Regions from separate parts of the Kocuria sp. BT304 genome, predicted to be linked through region 2. Evidence: riboswitches for the same ligand, from Rfam matches in the RefSeq annotation. Region 2 holds a riboswitch; the other holds the start of a gene.
What was found. A riboswitch is a leader RNA that binds a small molecule or an ion and turns the genes downstream of it on or off. The one in region 2 is predicted to bind thiamine pyrophosphate.
Positions count from the first base shown of each region.

Region 1: linked by a shared signal. The riboswitch ahead of DNL27_RS01445 (3-oxoacyl-ACP reductase) and the one ahead of DNL27_RS06130 (bifunctional hydroxymethylpyrimidine kinase/phosphomethylpyrimidine kinase) in region 2 are both predicted to bind thiamine pyrophosphate.

Region 1 is NZ_CP030039.1:320,810-328,106, reverse strand. It holds gene modA (molybdate ABC transporter substrate-binding protein) at 1-420, opposite strand, end outside; gene DNL27_RS01465 (molybdopterin-binding protein) at 420-821, opposite strand; gene DNL27_RS01460 (enoyl-CoA hydratase) at 1,196-1,978, opposite strand; gene nadE (ammonia-dependent NAD(+) synthetase) at 2,115-2,942, shown strand; gene nhaA (Na+/H+ antiporter NhaA) at 3,164-4,555, opposite strand; TPP riboswitch at 4,701-4,829, shown strand; gene DNL27_RS01445 (3-oxoacyl-ACP reductase) at 4,874-5,638, shown strand; gene DNL27_RS01440 (LLM class flavin-dependent oxidoreductase) at 5,640-7,070, shown strand.
Region 2 is NZ_CP030039.1:1,357,300-1,364,596, reverse strand. It holds gene proB (glutamate 5-kinase) at 1-294, opposite strand, end outside; gene obgE (GTPase ObgE) at 291-1,886, opposite strand; gene rpmA (50S ribosomal protein L27) at 2,037-2,291, opposite strand; gene rplU (50S ribosomal protein L21) at 2,333-2,644, opposite strand; gene DNL27_RS06130 (bifunctional hydroxymethylpyrimidine kinase/phosphomethylpyrimidine kinase) at 2,891-4,441, opposite strand; TPP riboswitch at 4,429-4,522, opposite strand; gene DNL27_RS06125 (Rne/Rng family ribonuclease) at 4,614-7,297, opposite strand, start outside.

The DNA of each region.
Region 1 (7,297 bases), 1.0 Mb from region 2:
CACGAGGGTCAGCACGTTGGTCGCGAAGATCTTCGGCTCCCCCTGGGTGAGATCCGCGTCCGTGAGCTTCTTCATGTTCTTCTGGTCCGCGGAGGCGAACACGTCCGCGGGTGCGCCCTCGGTGAGCTGCTGCACGAGCCCCGAGGACCCGCCGTAGTTCACGTCCACGTTCACGCCGGGGTGGTCCTTCTCGAACTCGTCGGAGAGCTGGTCGAAGGACGTGGTGAGGGACGCCGCCGCGGACACCCGCAGGGTCTTGTCCCCGCCCCCGGCCTCCGAGAACGACGCCGATGCGTCACCTCCCCCGCTCTGCCCACCGCAGCCGGTGAGCACCAGGGCACCCAGACCCGCAGCGGCCACGAGGGCCGTGAGGCGGCATTTACCCGCGGTGCCCGGTGTCTTTCGCTCTGCGCGCGCCATCACTTGCGCCCCTCCGTCTCCACGATCACCGCGGTGGACTTCACCACGGCAGTGGCCACGGATCCCGGTTCGAGCCCGAGGTCCTCCACCGCCTCCGTGCTCATGAGGGACACGATCCGGTGCGGACCGCACTGCAGCTCCACCTGGGACATCACGGGGTCGGACTTCACCGCGGTCACCAGCCCCACCAGCCTGTTCCGGGCCGAGCTGCCCACCTTCGCGGGGTCCTCGGGGCTCACGGCATTGCGGCGGGCAAGCTGCGCGAGCTGCGCCCCGTCCACCACGGTGTGCCCCGCAGAGTTCTTGTGCCCGGTGAGCGCGCCCTGCTCGATCCACCGCCGCACGGTGTCGTCGCTGACGCCCAGGAAGGTGGCCGCCTGGGCCACGCGGAGGAAGGTCATGGACACACCCTATCCGCAGCTGCGGTTCATAGGCACCAAGAGGACCGCAGATGCGGGGACAGTCCGTGGTCACGGGCTCGCGGCGTCGGCCTGGCGCCCTTCCGGCGCTGACTGGCGGAGCAAGTGCACGCAACGGCCCGGATGTCGACGTTTGCTCCGTTGGTGCACGCCCCCAGAAAACCGCCCACCTCTCACCTCCACCCCCGCGCAAGAACGGAGCAAACGCACCAGAACCGCTCAAATTCTGCATCTGCTCCGTTGTTGCGACCGCCGCCGGGCAGCACGACGGCGCCGCTCCCGGGCCTCCCCCGGAACGGCGCCGTCGATGCGTGTCACCGGGTGGTGCACCACCCCGCGCGGTGCACCTCTGGCGCTCACTCGTGGGAGAAGTTCGGCTTCCGCTTCTCCGTGAAGGCCGCCATGCCCTCCTTCTGGTCCGCAGTGGAGAACAGCCCGTGGAACACGCGGCGCTCGTACTGCAGGCCGGCGGCCAGGGTGGTCTCGTACGCGGTGTTCACCGTCTCCACGGCGTGCTGGGCCACCGGCTTGGACATGGAACCGATCTTCGCGGCGACCTCCAGCGCGGTGTCCATGAGGGAGTCGGCGGGAACCACGCGGGAGACGAGTCCGGAGCGCTCGGCCTCCTCAGCGTCCATCTGGCGGCCGGTGAGGATGAGGTCCATCGCCTTGGCCTTGCCCACCGCACGGGTGAGCCGCTGCGTGCCGCCCATACCGGGGATGACACCCAGGGTGATCTCCGGCTGCCCGAACTTGGCGGTGTCCGCGGCGATGATCATGTCGCACATCATGGCCGCCTCGCAGCCACCGCCCAGGGCGTAACCCGCGACCGCCGCGATCTTCGGCGTGCGCAGCCGGGCGAAGGTGTCCCACGCGGAGAAGAAGTCCTCGCGGTACATGTCCGAACCGGTCTTGGAGCCCATCTCCTTGATGTCCGCGCCCGCGGCGAACGCCTTCTCGGAGCCGGTCAGGACGATCGCGCCGATCTCCGGATCGCGGTCCAGGTCGGTGGCGGCCGCCACGAGCTCGGTCATGGTCTGCACGTTCAGCGCGTTCAGCGCCTTGGGGCGGTTCAGCGTGATCACGCCCACGCGTCCCTCACGGCGGACCAGGATGGTGTCGTAGGTGTTCTCAGTCATGTGACCAGCATCTCACGACGCCGCCCTGCCCCGCCTCACACACGGCGCGAACCGGAGCAGGCGCCGGCGCGGCGTCGTCGTCATCCGGCGGGTGGGACGTGACGTGCCGGAAACACACGGTCGCTAGCATGGCGGCATGCGTGAATTGCAGGCACAGATCATCGCCGAGCTCGGGGTGGCCCCGCAGATCGACCCGGAGGCGGAGGCGGCGCGGCGCGTCGACTTCCTGTGCGACTACCTCCGGGCGACGCACACCAGGGGCTTCGTGCTGGGCATCAGCGGCGGCGTGGACTCCACGCTCGCGGGGCGGCTCGCGCAACTGGCCGTGGAGAGGCTGCGCGAGGACGAGATCCCCGCGGAGTTCGTGGCCATGCGTCTGCCCTACCGCACCCAGCAGGACGAGGACGACGCGCAGGCCGCGCTCGCCTTCATCGAGCCGGACCGGGTGGTCACGTACGACGTCGCGCCGGCCGTCGACGGATTCGAGGCCGCCTACGCCGCCGCCACCGGTGAGCAGCTCAGCGACTTCACACGCGGCAACACCAAGGCCCGCGTGCGCATGACCGCGCAGTACGCGGTGGGCGGGGACCACAACCTGCTGGTGATCGGCACGGACCACGCGGCGGAGTCCATCACCGGGTTCTTCACCAAGTTCGGGGACGGCGGGGCGGACCTCCTGCCCCTGGCCGGGCTGAACAAGCGGCAGAACCGGCAGCTGCTGGAGTACCTGGGAGCCTCGGAGCAGCTGGTCGGGAAGGTGCCCACCGCGGACCTGCTCAACGACAACCCCGGCCGCACCGACGAGGACGAGCTGGGGCTCACCTACGAGAACATCGACGACTACCTCGAGGGCAAGGACGTCCCCGCGGAGGTCGCGGAGAAGCTGGAGCAGATCTTCCTGCGCTCCCGTCACAAGCGCACCGTGCCGGTCACCCCGGCGGACGCGTGGTGGCGGGAGGGCTGAACCCGCTCCCGTTCAGCGCCGACGCCGCCGAGCGGGTCGTGCCCGGCGGCGTCACTGATTGGGGGCCCCGGTGATGCGGGCCCTCAGCGCGTCGTGGAGTGCCATGGCACGGCTTCCGTTCCACGCGATCCGACCTCGCGACTGACACAGTTTCGGCCCCGGGAAGCGCCCGGCACATGACCTCCGCAACGACCACCGCAGGGGACGGAAGCCCCCGGTCCCTACGCCTCTGCGGCGTCGTTCCCGAACACCCGGGGTGACGCGCTGCGGTAGCGGCGGTTGCGGACCGCCAGGACACCGCCGGCCAGCACGGCCGCCAGGACCGAGGCGGTCAGCACGGCCACCTTGGCCTGGTCCCCGGCGTCCGCGGCCGGGTCGAAGCTGAGCTCCGAGATCAGCAGGGACACCGTGAACCCGATCCCGGCCAGCAGCGCGATCCCCACCAGGTCGATCCACCGGTAGGTCGGGTCCAGCTTGCGTCCGGTGAGCACGGTGGTGAGCCACGTGGCACCCATGATGCCCAGGGGCTTGCCCAGGACGAGGCCCGCGATGATGCCGAGCGTGACGGGGACGGCGAGCGCCGTCGTCAATCCGTCCCAGCCGCCCACCGCGACGCCCGCGGAGAAGAACGCGAAGACCGGCACCGCGAACCCGGCGGACAGTGGCCGGACGCGGTGCTCCAGGTGCTCGGCGAGCTCCACGGGCTCCCCGGAGGCCTTCCCCGCGAGGACGGGGACGACGAAACCGAGCAGGACACCCGCGACCGTGGCGTGGATCCCGGCCTCGTGCACCAGGGCCCACGTGATCACGGCCAGCGGCACCAGGATCGCCCAGGCGGCCCACGTGCGGTGCGCGAAGAAGCGCGGGAAGCGGTGCGCCAGGAGCCCGAACACGGCCAGCGGGACGAGCGCGAGGAGCAGCGGGAGCACGTGCACCTCGTCGGTGTAGAAGACCGCGATGATGGTGATGGCGAGCAGGTCGTCCACCACCGCGAGCGTCAGCAGGAACAGGCGGAGCGCGCTGGGCAGGTGCGAGCCCACGATCGCGAGGACGGCCACCGCGAACGCGATGTCCGTGGCGGTGGGGATCGCCCAACCGCCCAGGGTCTCGGGGCTGCCGAGGTTAACGCCCGCGTAGATCAGAGCCGGGACGACGACGCCGCCCACGGCCGCCGCGACCGGCACCGCCGCCTTCCCGAGGTCCCGCAGATCACCCGCGACGAACTCGCGCTTGAGCTCCAGGCCCACGAGGAAGAAGAACACGGCGAGCAGCCCGTCCGCGGCCCACGTCCCCAGGCTGAGGTCCAGGTGCCACGGCTCGTAGCCGACCTTCAGGTCCCGGAGGGCGAAGTAGCTCTCCACGAAGGGCGAGTTGGCCCAGACGATGGCGAGGACGGCGGCGACCACCAGGAGGATGCCGGCCACGGTCTCGCGGCGCAGGACGTCCTGGAGGCGGGAGAAGAGGCCGCCCGAGGGGTGGTCGGGCTCGCACGGGGGCTCAGGATGGTTGAAGAAACCGGGCTCCGAGACGAAGCCGGAGGGTTCTGCCTGCACCACGGTTCCCGGGGTTCCGGGCTCAACGTGGGCAGGGGTGGTGCTGTGGTGCGGGGGCATGGATCACTCCAGTGTCGACGGGCATCACGCTCATTACCGCCGACCAGACTTCCCGGCACACCAGCCAGCAAGGGTAGCAGTGCGCTTTTGGGCGGCGCACGCGGGGCGGCTGCCATGAGGCTGAGCGGCTCCGTCTACACTGGCCACCAGTGACACGGGGTGCCGCCACCCTCCCCGCCCACCGGGCGGGCAGACAGAGGACCGCAGCGGCTGAGATGACACCCGTCGAACCTGTCCAGTTAGTACTGGCGAAGGGATGTCACGGGGTTCCCGCTCGGGGGTGCACCGCTTTCTTCGCCGTGAGCCACAGGAGTGAGCATGCGGATCGAGAACATCATTGTCCTGGTCACCGGGGGAGCCCGCGGGCTCGGGGAGCACCTCAGCCGGGCGTTCGCGCGCGAGGGCGCGCGCGTCGTCGTGAACTACCACTCCAGCGAGGAGCGGGCCCGTGCGCTGGTCAGCGAACTCGGGGAGGACAGGGCACTCGCGGTCCAGGCGGATGTGACCGACGCCCAGCAGGTGCGGGACATGGTCTCCCGGGCCCGGGAGCACTTCAGCGCGCCGATCACGGTGGCGGTGAACAACGCCCTGGTGGACTTCAGCTTCAACGGCGATGCCCGCCCCACCCTGGACACCCTCACTGCGGAGAACCTGACCCAGCAGTTCGAGGGCGCCGTGGTGGGTGCCCTCAACGTGATGCAGGCGGTCACCCCGGGCATGGCGGAGGCCGGTGAGGGGCGCATCATCAACATCGGCACCAACCTCTTCCAGAACCCGGTGGTCCCCTACCACGACTACACCGCCGCGAAGGCCGCCCTGCTCTCCCTCACCCGCACCGCCGCCAAGGATCTGGGCCCGCAGGGCATCACGGTGAACATGATTTCCGGCGGCCTGCTGCGCACCACGGACGCGAGCGCCGCCACCCCGGACGAGGTCTTCGACTTCATTGCCGCCGGCACTCCCCTGGGCCGCGTGACCACCCCCGAGGAGTTCGCGGACACCGCCCTGTTCTTCGCCTCGGACTGGTCCCGCGGGGTCACCGGCCAGAACCTGGTGGTCGACGGCGGGCTGGTGATGGACTGACATGGCCGCCCCCTCTCCGCACGACGACGCCGCCCAGCCCGGTCCCGCGCGCACGGCACCTGCCGGGGGCGCGGCGTCGGCAACCACCCCCGAAGCCGGGCCGACGCTCGGGACGGCGGCTGCGGCGTCGTCGCCCACGACCGCACCGGCCCGCCGCCTCCACCTCAACGCGTTCCTCTACGGCGCCGGCCACCACCAGGCCGCGTGGCGCGCCCCGAACTCCTCGGTGCACCGCCTCACGGACATCACCTACTACGAGGAGCTCGCGCAGACCGCCGAGCACGGCCTGTTCGATGCCGTGTTCTTCGCGGACGGCCACAGCGTGGGCGACGTGTCCGGCGGACCCCACTGGTCGCTCGAACCGCTGACCGCGCTGTCCGCGATGGCGCGCGCCACCGAGCGCATCGGCCTGGTGTGCACGGTCTCCTCCACGTTCTTCACCCCGTTCCACGCGGCCCGGATGCTCGCGTCCCTGGACCACATCTCGGGCGGCCGGGCGGGCTGGAACGTGGTGACCTCCATGTGGGATGCGGAAGCCCGCAACCACGGCTACCGGGCCATGCCGCCCAAGGACGAGCGCTACGAGCGCGCCCGCGAGTTCGTGGAGGTGGCCCGCGCCCTGTGGGCCAGCTGGGACGAAGACGCCGTCACCGCGGACCCCGAGGGCCGGTGGGCGGACCCCTCCAAGCTGCACCGCCTGGACCACGAGGGCCGCCACTTCCTGGTGGACGGACCCCTCACGGTCCCGCGCTCCCCGCAGGGCGAGCCGGTGCTCTTCCAGGCCGGTGCGTCCGGCCCCGGCAAGGCCCTGGCCGGGGACTACGCGGAGGGGATCTACGCCGTGGCCTACGACCTCCCCGCCGCCCAGGAGTACTACTCCTCGGTCAAGGCAGAGGTCGCGCGGGCCGGGCGCGATCCGGAGTCCGTGGCCGTGATGCCCGGACTCGTGACCTATGTGGGCCGCACGCACGAGGAGGCGCAGGAGAAGCAGGACCGCGTGGACCGGCTGCTGCCCGTGGAGCAGTCCCTCGCGCAGCTCTCCACGTTCGTGGAGCAGGACTGCTCAGCCTGGGACCTGGACGCGCCCGTGCCCCCGCTGCCGCCCCTGGAGGAGTTCACCGGGCCGCAGGGCCGCTACGGGACCATCCTGCGGATCGTCGAGGCGGAGCACCCCACGGTCCGCCAGCTGCTCGGGCGCCTGGCCGCTGGCGGGGGCCACTGCACCATGGTGGGCACCCCGGAGTCGATTGCGGACCAAATGCAGGAGTGGCTGGAGAACGGCGGGGCGGACGGCTTCAACCTCATGCCATCCGTGCAGCCGGACTCGCTCGAGGACTTCGTGGACCTCGTGGTCCCCGAGCTGCAGCGCCGCGGCCTGTTCCGCACCGAGTACACCGCCACCACGCTGCGCGGTCACCTCACGCTGGGCTGACACCCGCCGCACGACGACGCCGCCGCGCCCCTTCCCGGGGGCCACAACCTCGCCAGCGCCCCCGCCCACATTCTTAAGTGCAGCTTTTGCCACTTTTCGGCCCCTGAGGGGCAAAACCTGCACTTAACCCTGGGGTGGGGGGCTTATTGCTGGGGCGGGGAGCCCGATCTTGGGGGGTGCAGGGTTCCGCGAGGGCGGCGGCGGTCCGGGGACGGGCGCGCGGGAGC
Region 2 (7,297 bases):
CGCACCCGAGGACACGAACACCACCTCCACACCCTGGGCCTTGATGCGTCCGAGGGCGTCCACGATCGAGCGCAGGGCGTTCTCGTCGATGGAGTTCTCGATGGAGGTCAGGGACGAGGAGCCCACCTTCACGACCACGCGGCGGGCCTTGGGCAGCTCCTCCCGGCTCTCGACGGCCGAGCGCCGGTTCTTGCCGCGGCTCTCGGTGCTGAGCTGGATCGCGGACTTCGAGGCCTGCTGCTCCACGGCGGAGACGTCGATGGTCTCGGTGGGGGTCTTCTCGTGGTGGGTCACTTCTCGTTCGTCTCCTTCGTCTCGGACGTGCGGCGGCGATCTCGTGCGTCCACGGACTCGGTCCAGATCCCGGCGCGGCGCTCCTGCTCGAGCTCCGCGCGGGCCTCGGACTTCGCGTCCATGCGGTCGTAGAACTGTTCCCGCTTCTCGCGGCGGGTGGGGCGGGAGGTCTCCTCGAGGCGCAGGTCCGAGCCGCGGGGCCCGCCCAGCAGCTCGGCGCCGCCCACCATCGTGGGCTCCCAGTCGAAGACCACGCCGTTCTCCTCGGGCCCGATCAGCACGGCGTTGCCCGGCTTGGCCCCGATCCGGAACAGCTCGTCCTCGATGCCGAGCTTGGCGAAGCGGTCCGCGAGGTAGCCCACGGCCTCGTCGTTGTTGAAGTCCGTCTGCAGCACCCAGCGCTCGGGCTTCTCCCCGCGCACGTGGTACAGCGGCTCCTCGGCGCGGTCCTCGCGCGTGATCACGAACTCCCTGCGGTCCCGGCCACGACGACGCCGCACGGGCTCGGGCTGCAGCACGGGCACCGTCTGCCGTTGCTGCTCCCGCTGCTCCTCCTGGGCCCTGGCCTCGGAGACCAGTGCCGCCATCGCGAAGCTCAGCTCCCGCAGCCCCTCGTGGGAGGCCGTGGAGATCTCGAAGACCGGGTAGCCGCGCTGCTCCAGCTCGGCCCGCACGAAGTCCGCGAGCTCCCGGGCCTCGGGGACGTCCACCTTGTTGAGGACCACCAGGCGGGGCCGCTGCGTGAGCGGGATCGAGGAGGGGTCCTCGTCCGCGATGTCCTGAGCGTAGTGGGCCAGCTCCTCCTCCAGTGCGTCGAGGTCCGTGAGGGGGTCCCGGCCGGGCTCCAGGGTGGCGCAGTCGATCACGTGCACCAGGGCGGCGCAGCGCTCCACGTGGCGCAGGAACTCGAGGCCCAGCCCCTTGCCCTCGGAGGCTCCCGGGATCAGCCCGGGCACGTCCGCCACGGTGAAGCGGGTGTCCCCGGCCTGGACCACGCCCAGGTTGGGGACGAGCGTGGTGAAGGGGTAGTCGGCGATCTTGGGCCGGGCCGCGCTCATGGCGGCGATCAGGCTGGACTTGCCGGCGGAGGGGAAGCCCACGAGCGCGATGTCCGCGATGGACTTCAGCTCGAGCTCCACCTCCTGCTCCTCGCCCGGGGTGCCGAGCAGCGCGAAGCCGGGGGCCTTGCGCTTGGGGGACGCGAGAGCCGCGTTGCCGCGCCCGCCCTGACCGCCCGCGGCCAGCACGTACTCGCTGCCCTCGCCGAGCAGGTCCGCGAGCACGTTGCCCTCGCGGTCCTTGACCACGGTGCCGTCCGGCACGGACAGCACGAGGTCCTGACCCTTGAAGCCGTGGCGCATGTCCCCCTTGCCGGGCTCCCCGTTGGGGGCCTTCTGGTGGGGCGCGTGGTGGAAGCCGAGCAGCGTGGTGGACTGCCCGTCCACGCGCAGGATCACGGAACCGCCGTCCCCGCCGTTGCCGCCGTCCGGCCCGCCCAGGGGCTTGAACTTCTCACGTTTGACGGACACGCAGCCGTGGCCGCCGTTGCCGCCCGTGGCGTGGACGATGACGCGATCAATAAAACTGGCCACGTGGCTCCTCGAGGTCGTGGTCGTCCGCGGCGCGGGCGGACCGGTGCTGTGCTCAAAAGACTAGAGGGTGAGCGCGTGACGCGCCCACCCTCCAGTGGTCGTCGCCACGTGGACGTGGCGGCGGGTGGACCCAGGGGTCCGAAGAATCTACTACTCGGCGGTCTGGATGTTGACCACGCGGCGGCCACGACGGGTGCCGAACTCGACGACACCGGCGGCCAGGGCGAACAGGGTGTCGTCCTTGCCGCGGCCCATGTTCAGGCCCGGGTGGAAGTGGGTCCCGCGCTGGCGGACGATGATCTCGCCGGCGTTGACGGACTGGCCGCCGAAGCGCTTGACACCCAGGTACTGGGCGTTGGAGTCACGGCCGTTGCGAGTGGAGCTCGCACCCTTCTTGTGTGCCATGGTGTGTGCCTACCTTCGTTGGAAATGTACGGGGGACCGGATCAGGCGTCGATGCCGGTGATCTTGACCGTGGTCAGCTCGGCGCGGAAACCCTGACGCTTCTTGTAGCCGGTCTTGTTCTTGTACTTCATGATCGAGATCTTGGGACCGCGCAGGTCCTCGATGATCTCGGCCGTGACCTTGACGTCGGCCAGGGTCTTGGAGTCGGAGGTGACCTTGTCCCCATCGACCAGCAGCAGCGCAGGAAGCTCTACGGTGCTGCCTGCCTCGCCGGCGACGCGGTCAAGGGTCACGAGGTCTCCTACGGAAACCTTCTCCTGGCGGCCGCCTGCGCGGACAATCGCGTACACCACTTGGGAACTCACTTCTCTCGACATCTATGGACTGCGTGTATTGGTCGGGTGCACTCCTGGAGGACTGCGAATGTCGAGACATCACGCCGCAGTGGTTCATGACCGACCGCATTCCGCGTGGCTATCGCATCAAAACAGGATGTTCACCCGAGTGTGCCGCTTTCCGTGCGCGTGGGAATGACTACGACGCACTCCGGTGTCCGGCACCGACAGCCCAGAGTACCTGATCCCCGGAAGTCACGCCACTCACGCGCCCTGCCCGCCGCGCTGCGCGGACTGGTCGAAGAACGCGAGTTCGAGCCGGCAGGCCCGCAGGTAGGCGCGTCGCATGGCCTCGCGGGTGGCGGGGTCCGCGCTCGACGCCGCCCGGTCCACGATCTCGCGCACGGCCTCCGTGGCGGCCTGGAAGGCGGGGTCCGCGTAGGTCTGCAGCCAGTCCGCGTACGGGTGCCCGTCCAGCCCCGCGGCCCGGGCCCGCGCCGAGAGCTCCGAGCCCACGTGGGCGTAGAGCCAGTAGCACGGCAGCACCGCAGCGGCCCCCACCGCGAAGCCGTCCTGTCCCGTGCGCGCGAGCAGGAAGTCCGCGTACGCGCTCGTGGTCTCCGAGGGCGGCAGCGGCTTCCGGTCCCCGAGCCGCGCGCGGTGCAGGGCGGACTCCCCCGTGACCACGGCGGCGGACGCGCTCGCGAACAGCTCACGGGAGTCCTCGTCCGGTGCGGAGGCGGCCAGCAGCGCCAGGGCCCGGGAGTAGAACTCGAGGTACTGCATGTCCTGGTCCAGGTAGAACTCGAACGCCTCCCGGTCCAGGGTGCCGTCCCCCAGGGCCACCACGAAGGGCAGCGCCGCGATCCGTTCCCGGACCGGAGCGCTCTCGTCCCACAGCTCGTCCGTGAACGGCCGCCCCTGCCCGGAGCCCAGCCCGGCGGCGTCCTCCGCGCACGCCCCGGCTAAGAAGGTGGGGTCCGTGACGAGGTCCTGGACGTGGTGGAAGTGGTGGACCGGGCCGTTGCCGTGGCCCACGTGCAGGGTGTCCGCCGCGCGCAGCGCCCCGCGCAGCCACTGGCGGGCGGTGTCGATGCCCTGCGCCCAGTCCCCCGTGCGGGCCACCACCGTGGCCACCGCGGAGGACAGCGAGCAGCCCGTGCCGTGCGTGTTGCGGGTGACCACGCGCGCTCCCGCGTACTGCGCGGCGGGTTCGGCCCGGCCGGGAACCACGAGGGCGTCCGGCGTGGTGTCCCCCGCGAGGTGCCCGCCCTTGACGAGCACGCGCGTGCCGAAGGTCTCCGCCACGGCACGGCCCTGCGCGAGGGCCTCGTCCCACGTGGTGGCCACGGGCCGTTCCGCGAGCACGGCCAGCTCGGGAAGGTTGGGGGTGATGAGGTCCGCGTGGTGCAGGATCCCGCGCAGGGCGTCCTCGGCGTCGGGCTCCAGCAGCCGGCCCCCGGCGGTGGCCACCATCACCGGGTCGATCACAACCACCGGGGCACGTCCGGCCGCCAGCCAGCGGCCCACGGTCTCGATGGTCTCCACCGAGCCGAGCATGCCCACCTTCACGGCGTCCAGCTCCACGTCCTGCGCCACGGCGTCCAGCTGCGCCTGGAGCACGGACACGGGCGGGGTGTGCACGTCCACCACGCCCCGGGTGTTCTGCGCGACCACCGCCGTGATCACGCTCAGCCCGTAGCCGCCCATCGCGGCGATCGACTTCAGGTCCGCGGCGTGGCCCGCGCCGCCGGTGGGATCCGTTCCGGCGATCGACAGGACGCGCGGGGCGGGGGCAGGAGACGTGGCGATCACGACATTCCCTTCGCTAGTTCGAGCTAGATCAGGTTCGACGGGTGTGTTCTCAGCCGCTGGGCGGCACCCCGTGTCCGTGCCCGATCATGCCACAGGAGCGCCCGGATTCCTCCGAGCGCTCCTGTGGCCGGGCCGTGCACGACGCCACACGGTGGCGGTCGTCGCGCGGGTCTCAGTCCGCCTTGGGGGTCATGGTGATGTCCTGGGCCTTCACGCCCACCCCCACGATGGTCGGCTGCCCGTCCGAGGGCGCCGTGCGCACCGCGGTGGCCTCGGCGGTGAAACGGCTCGCGGCCCCCGCCGACGCCTCGTACTCGCGCGTCTCCACGCTCGCGGTGCCCGGTGCGGCGGCGGGTGCCACCGCACGGCGTGAACCACGACGCCGCCTGGCCGGGGTGCTCGGGGCGGCCTGCCCCGCGGCACCCGGTGCGTTCTGACCGGCCGCGCTGGGCGCGGTCCCGGCACCACCGGAGCGGCTGCTGCCGGACTGGTCGCGCCCGGACTGGTCTCGTCCGGTCTTGTCGTCCTCGGACCGACCGCTCCCGGACTGGCGGTTGCCCGCCCCGCCGTTCCTGGACCGGCCGCCTCCGGACTGGTCCCGCTGGGTGTCGCTGTCCTGCCCCGCCCCTGACTTTCCGCCCTGGGAGTCCGAGGAGCGGTCGGCGTCCTCGGCGGAGCCGCGCGCGCCCGTGGCGGCGCCGGGGGCCGTGGCCACCCGGCGGCCGCGGCGCTGACGGCCCGCACCACCCGAACGGGACCCGGATCCGGAACGGTCGCCGCCGGAGGTCTCCTCGCCCGAAGTGTCCTCACCGGAGAACGCCGCGGAGAGCGAGTCAAGGGTTAGGGACTCCTGTGCCGTGCCACGGTCCTGGTGGCCCTGCGGGAGCTCGACGACCTCGCCGCCGATGGTCAGCTGCGAGGCGGCGCCGCCGTCCTGGCCCTGGGTGTGGTCCTCGCGGGAGGTCTCCTGCGACGAACCGCCATCCTCACCCTGCTGGGTGCGGCCACGGCTGCGCTTGCCCCGGCGCTTCTTGCGACGGCGTCCGCCCTCGGACTCGCCGTGGCTCTCGTCCCCGGGGCCTCCCGCCGCCTGGTGGTCTCGCGCGGAGTCCGCGGCACCGGACGCGCTGCCCGAGGACGCGGCCGCGTCCCGGGAACCGTGCTGGGCGGCGTCGTCCTCGTGCGAGGAGGCCGCGGCGATGGTGGCGAACGCGGTGCGCGCGGCCTCGTCCCGGGCCTGCTGCTCGTCCGGGCTCTTGGAGCGCGCGGGCGAGGGCTGCTTTTCCTGCGGCTGGTGCTGCTGCTTCTGGCGCGAGCGCTTGCGGTCGTTGCGGTTGCCGCGGTGGTCCGGGGCGGACGCGGTGGAGCGGCCCTTGAGCGGGTGGTCGTGGACCAGCACGCCGCGCCCGGCGCACTCCTCGCACGGCTCGGAGAACACCTCCAGCAGCCCCGTGCCCATGCGCTTGCGCGTCATCTGCACGAGACCCAGGGAGGTCACCTCCGCCACCTGGTGCTTGGTGCGGTCGCGGCCCAGGCACTCCACGAGCCGGCGCAGCACGAGGTCCCGGTTGGACTCCAGGACCATGTCGATGAAGTCCACCACGATGATCCCGCCGATGTCCCGCAGCCGCAGCTGGCGCACGATCTCCTCGGCGGCCTCGAGGTTGTTCTTGGTGACGGTCTCCTCGAGGTTGCCGCCGGAACCGGTGAACTTGCCCGTGTTGACGTCCACCACGGTCATGGCCTCGGTGCGGTCGATCACGAGCGAGCCGCCGGAGGGCAGGAACACCTTGCGCTCCAGCGCCTTCTGGATCTGCTCCTCCACGCGCATGTGCTCGAAGAGGTCCTCGTCCTCGGTCCAGCGCTGCAGCCGGTCCAGCAGGTCCGGGGCCACGTAGGTCACGTAGGCCTCGATGTTGTCCCACGCCTGCTCGCCCTGGACCACCATGGCGGTGAAGTCCTCGTTGAACACGTCCCGGACGGTCTTGATGGTGAGGTCCGGCTCGGCGTAGAGCAGCTCCGGGGCGAGGGTCTTGGTGGAGCCGGCCTTCTCCTGGATCTGCTCCCACTGCGAGCGCAGCCGGTTGATGTCGTTGGTCAGCTCGGTCTCGGACGCCCCCTCGGCGGCGGTGCGCACGATCACGCCCGCGCCCTCGGGCAGCCGGTCCTTGAGGATCTTCTTGAGCCGCTGGCGCTCGACGTCCGGGAGCTTGCGGGAGATCCCGGTCATGGAGCCGCCGGGCACGTACACGAGGTAGCGCCCGGGCAGGGAGACCTGGCTGGTGAGCCGGGCGCCCTTGTGGCCCACGGGGTCCTTGGTGACCTGCACGAGCACGGTGTCCCCGGACTTCAGGGCGTTCTCGATCTTGCGGGGCTTGTGCCCCATCTCGGCGGCGTCCCAGTCCACCTCGCCGGCGTAGAGCACGGCGTTGCGCCCGCGGCCGATGTCCACGAACGCGGCCTCCATGGACGGCAGCACGTTCTGCACCTTGCCCACGTACACGTTGCCGATCAGTGAGTCCTGCGTGGTGTGGGAGACGAAGTGCTCCGCGAGGATGCCGTCCTCGAGCACGCCGATCTGGATCCGGTCCTCTTTCTGGCGGACCAGCATGGTGCGCTCCACGGACTCGCGGCGCGCCAGGAACTCGGCCTCGGTGATCACGTGGCGGCGGCGGCCGAACTGGCGGGACTCGCGGCGGCGCTGGCGCTTGGCCTCGAGGCGCGTGGAGCCCTTGACCCCGGTGACCTCGTCGCTGCTGGTGCCCTCGGACGCACCGCGCGGGGCGCGCACCCGGGTCACGGAGCCGTCGGAGTCGTCCACGAGCTCCATGTCCTCGTCACCACGACGACGCCGTC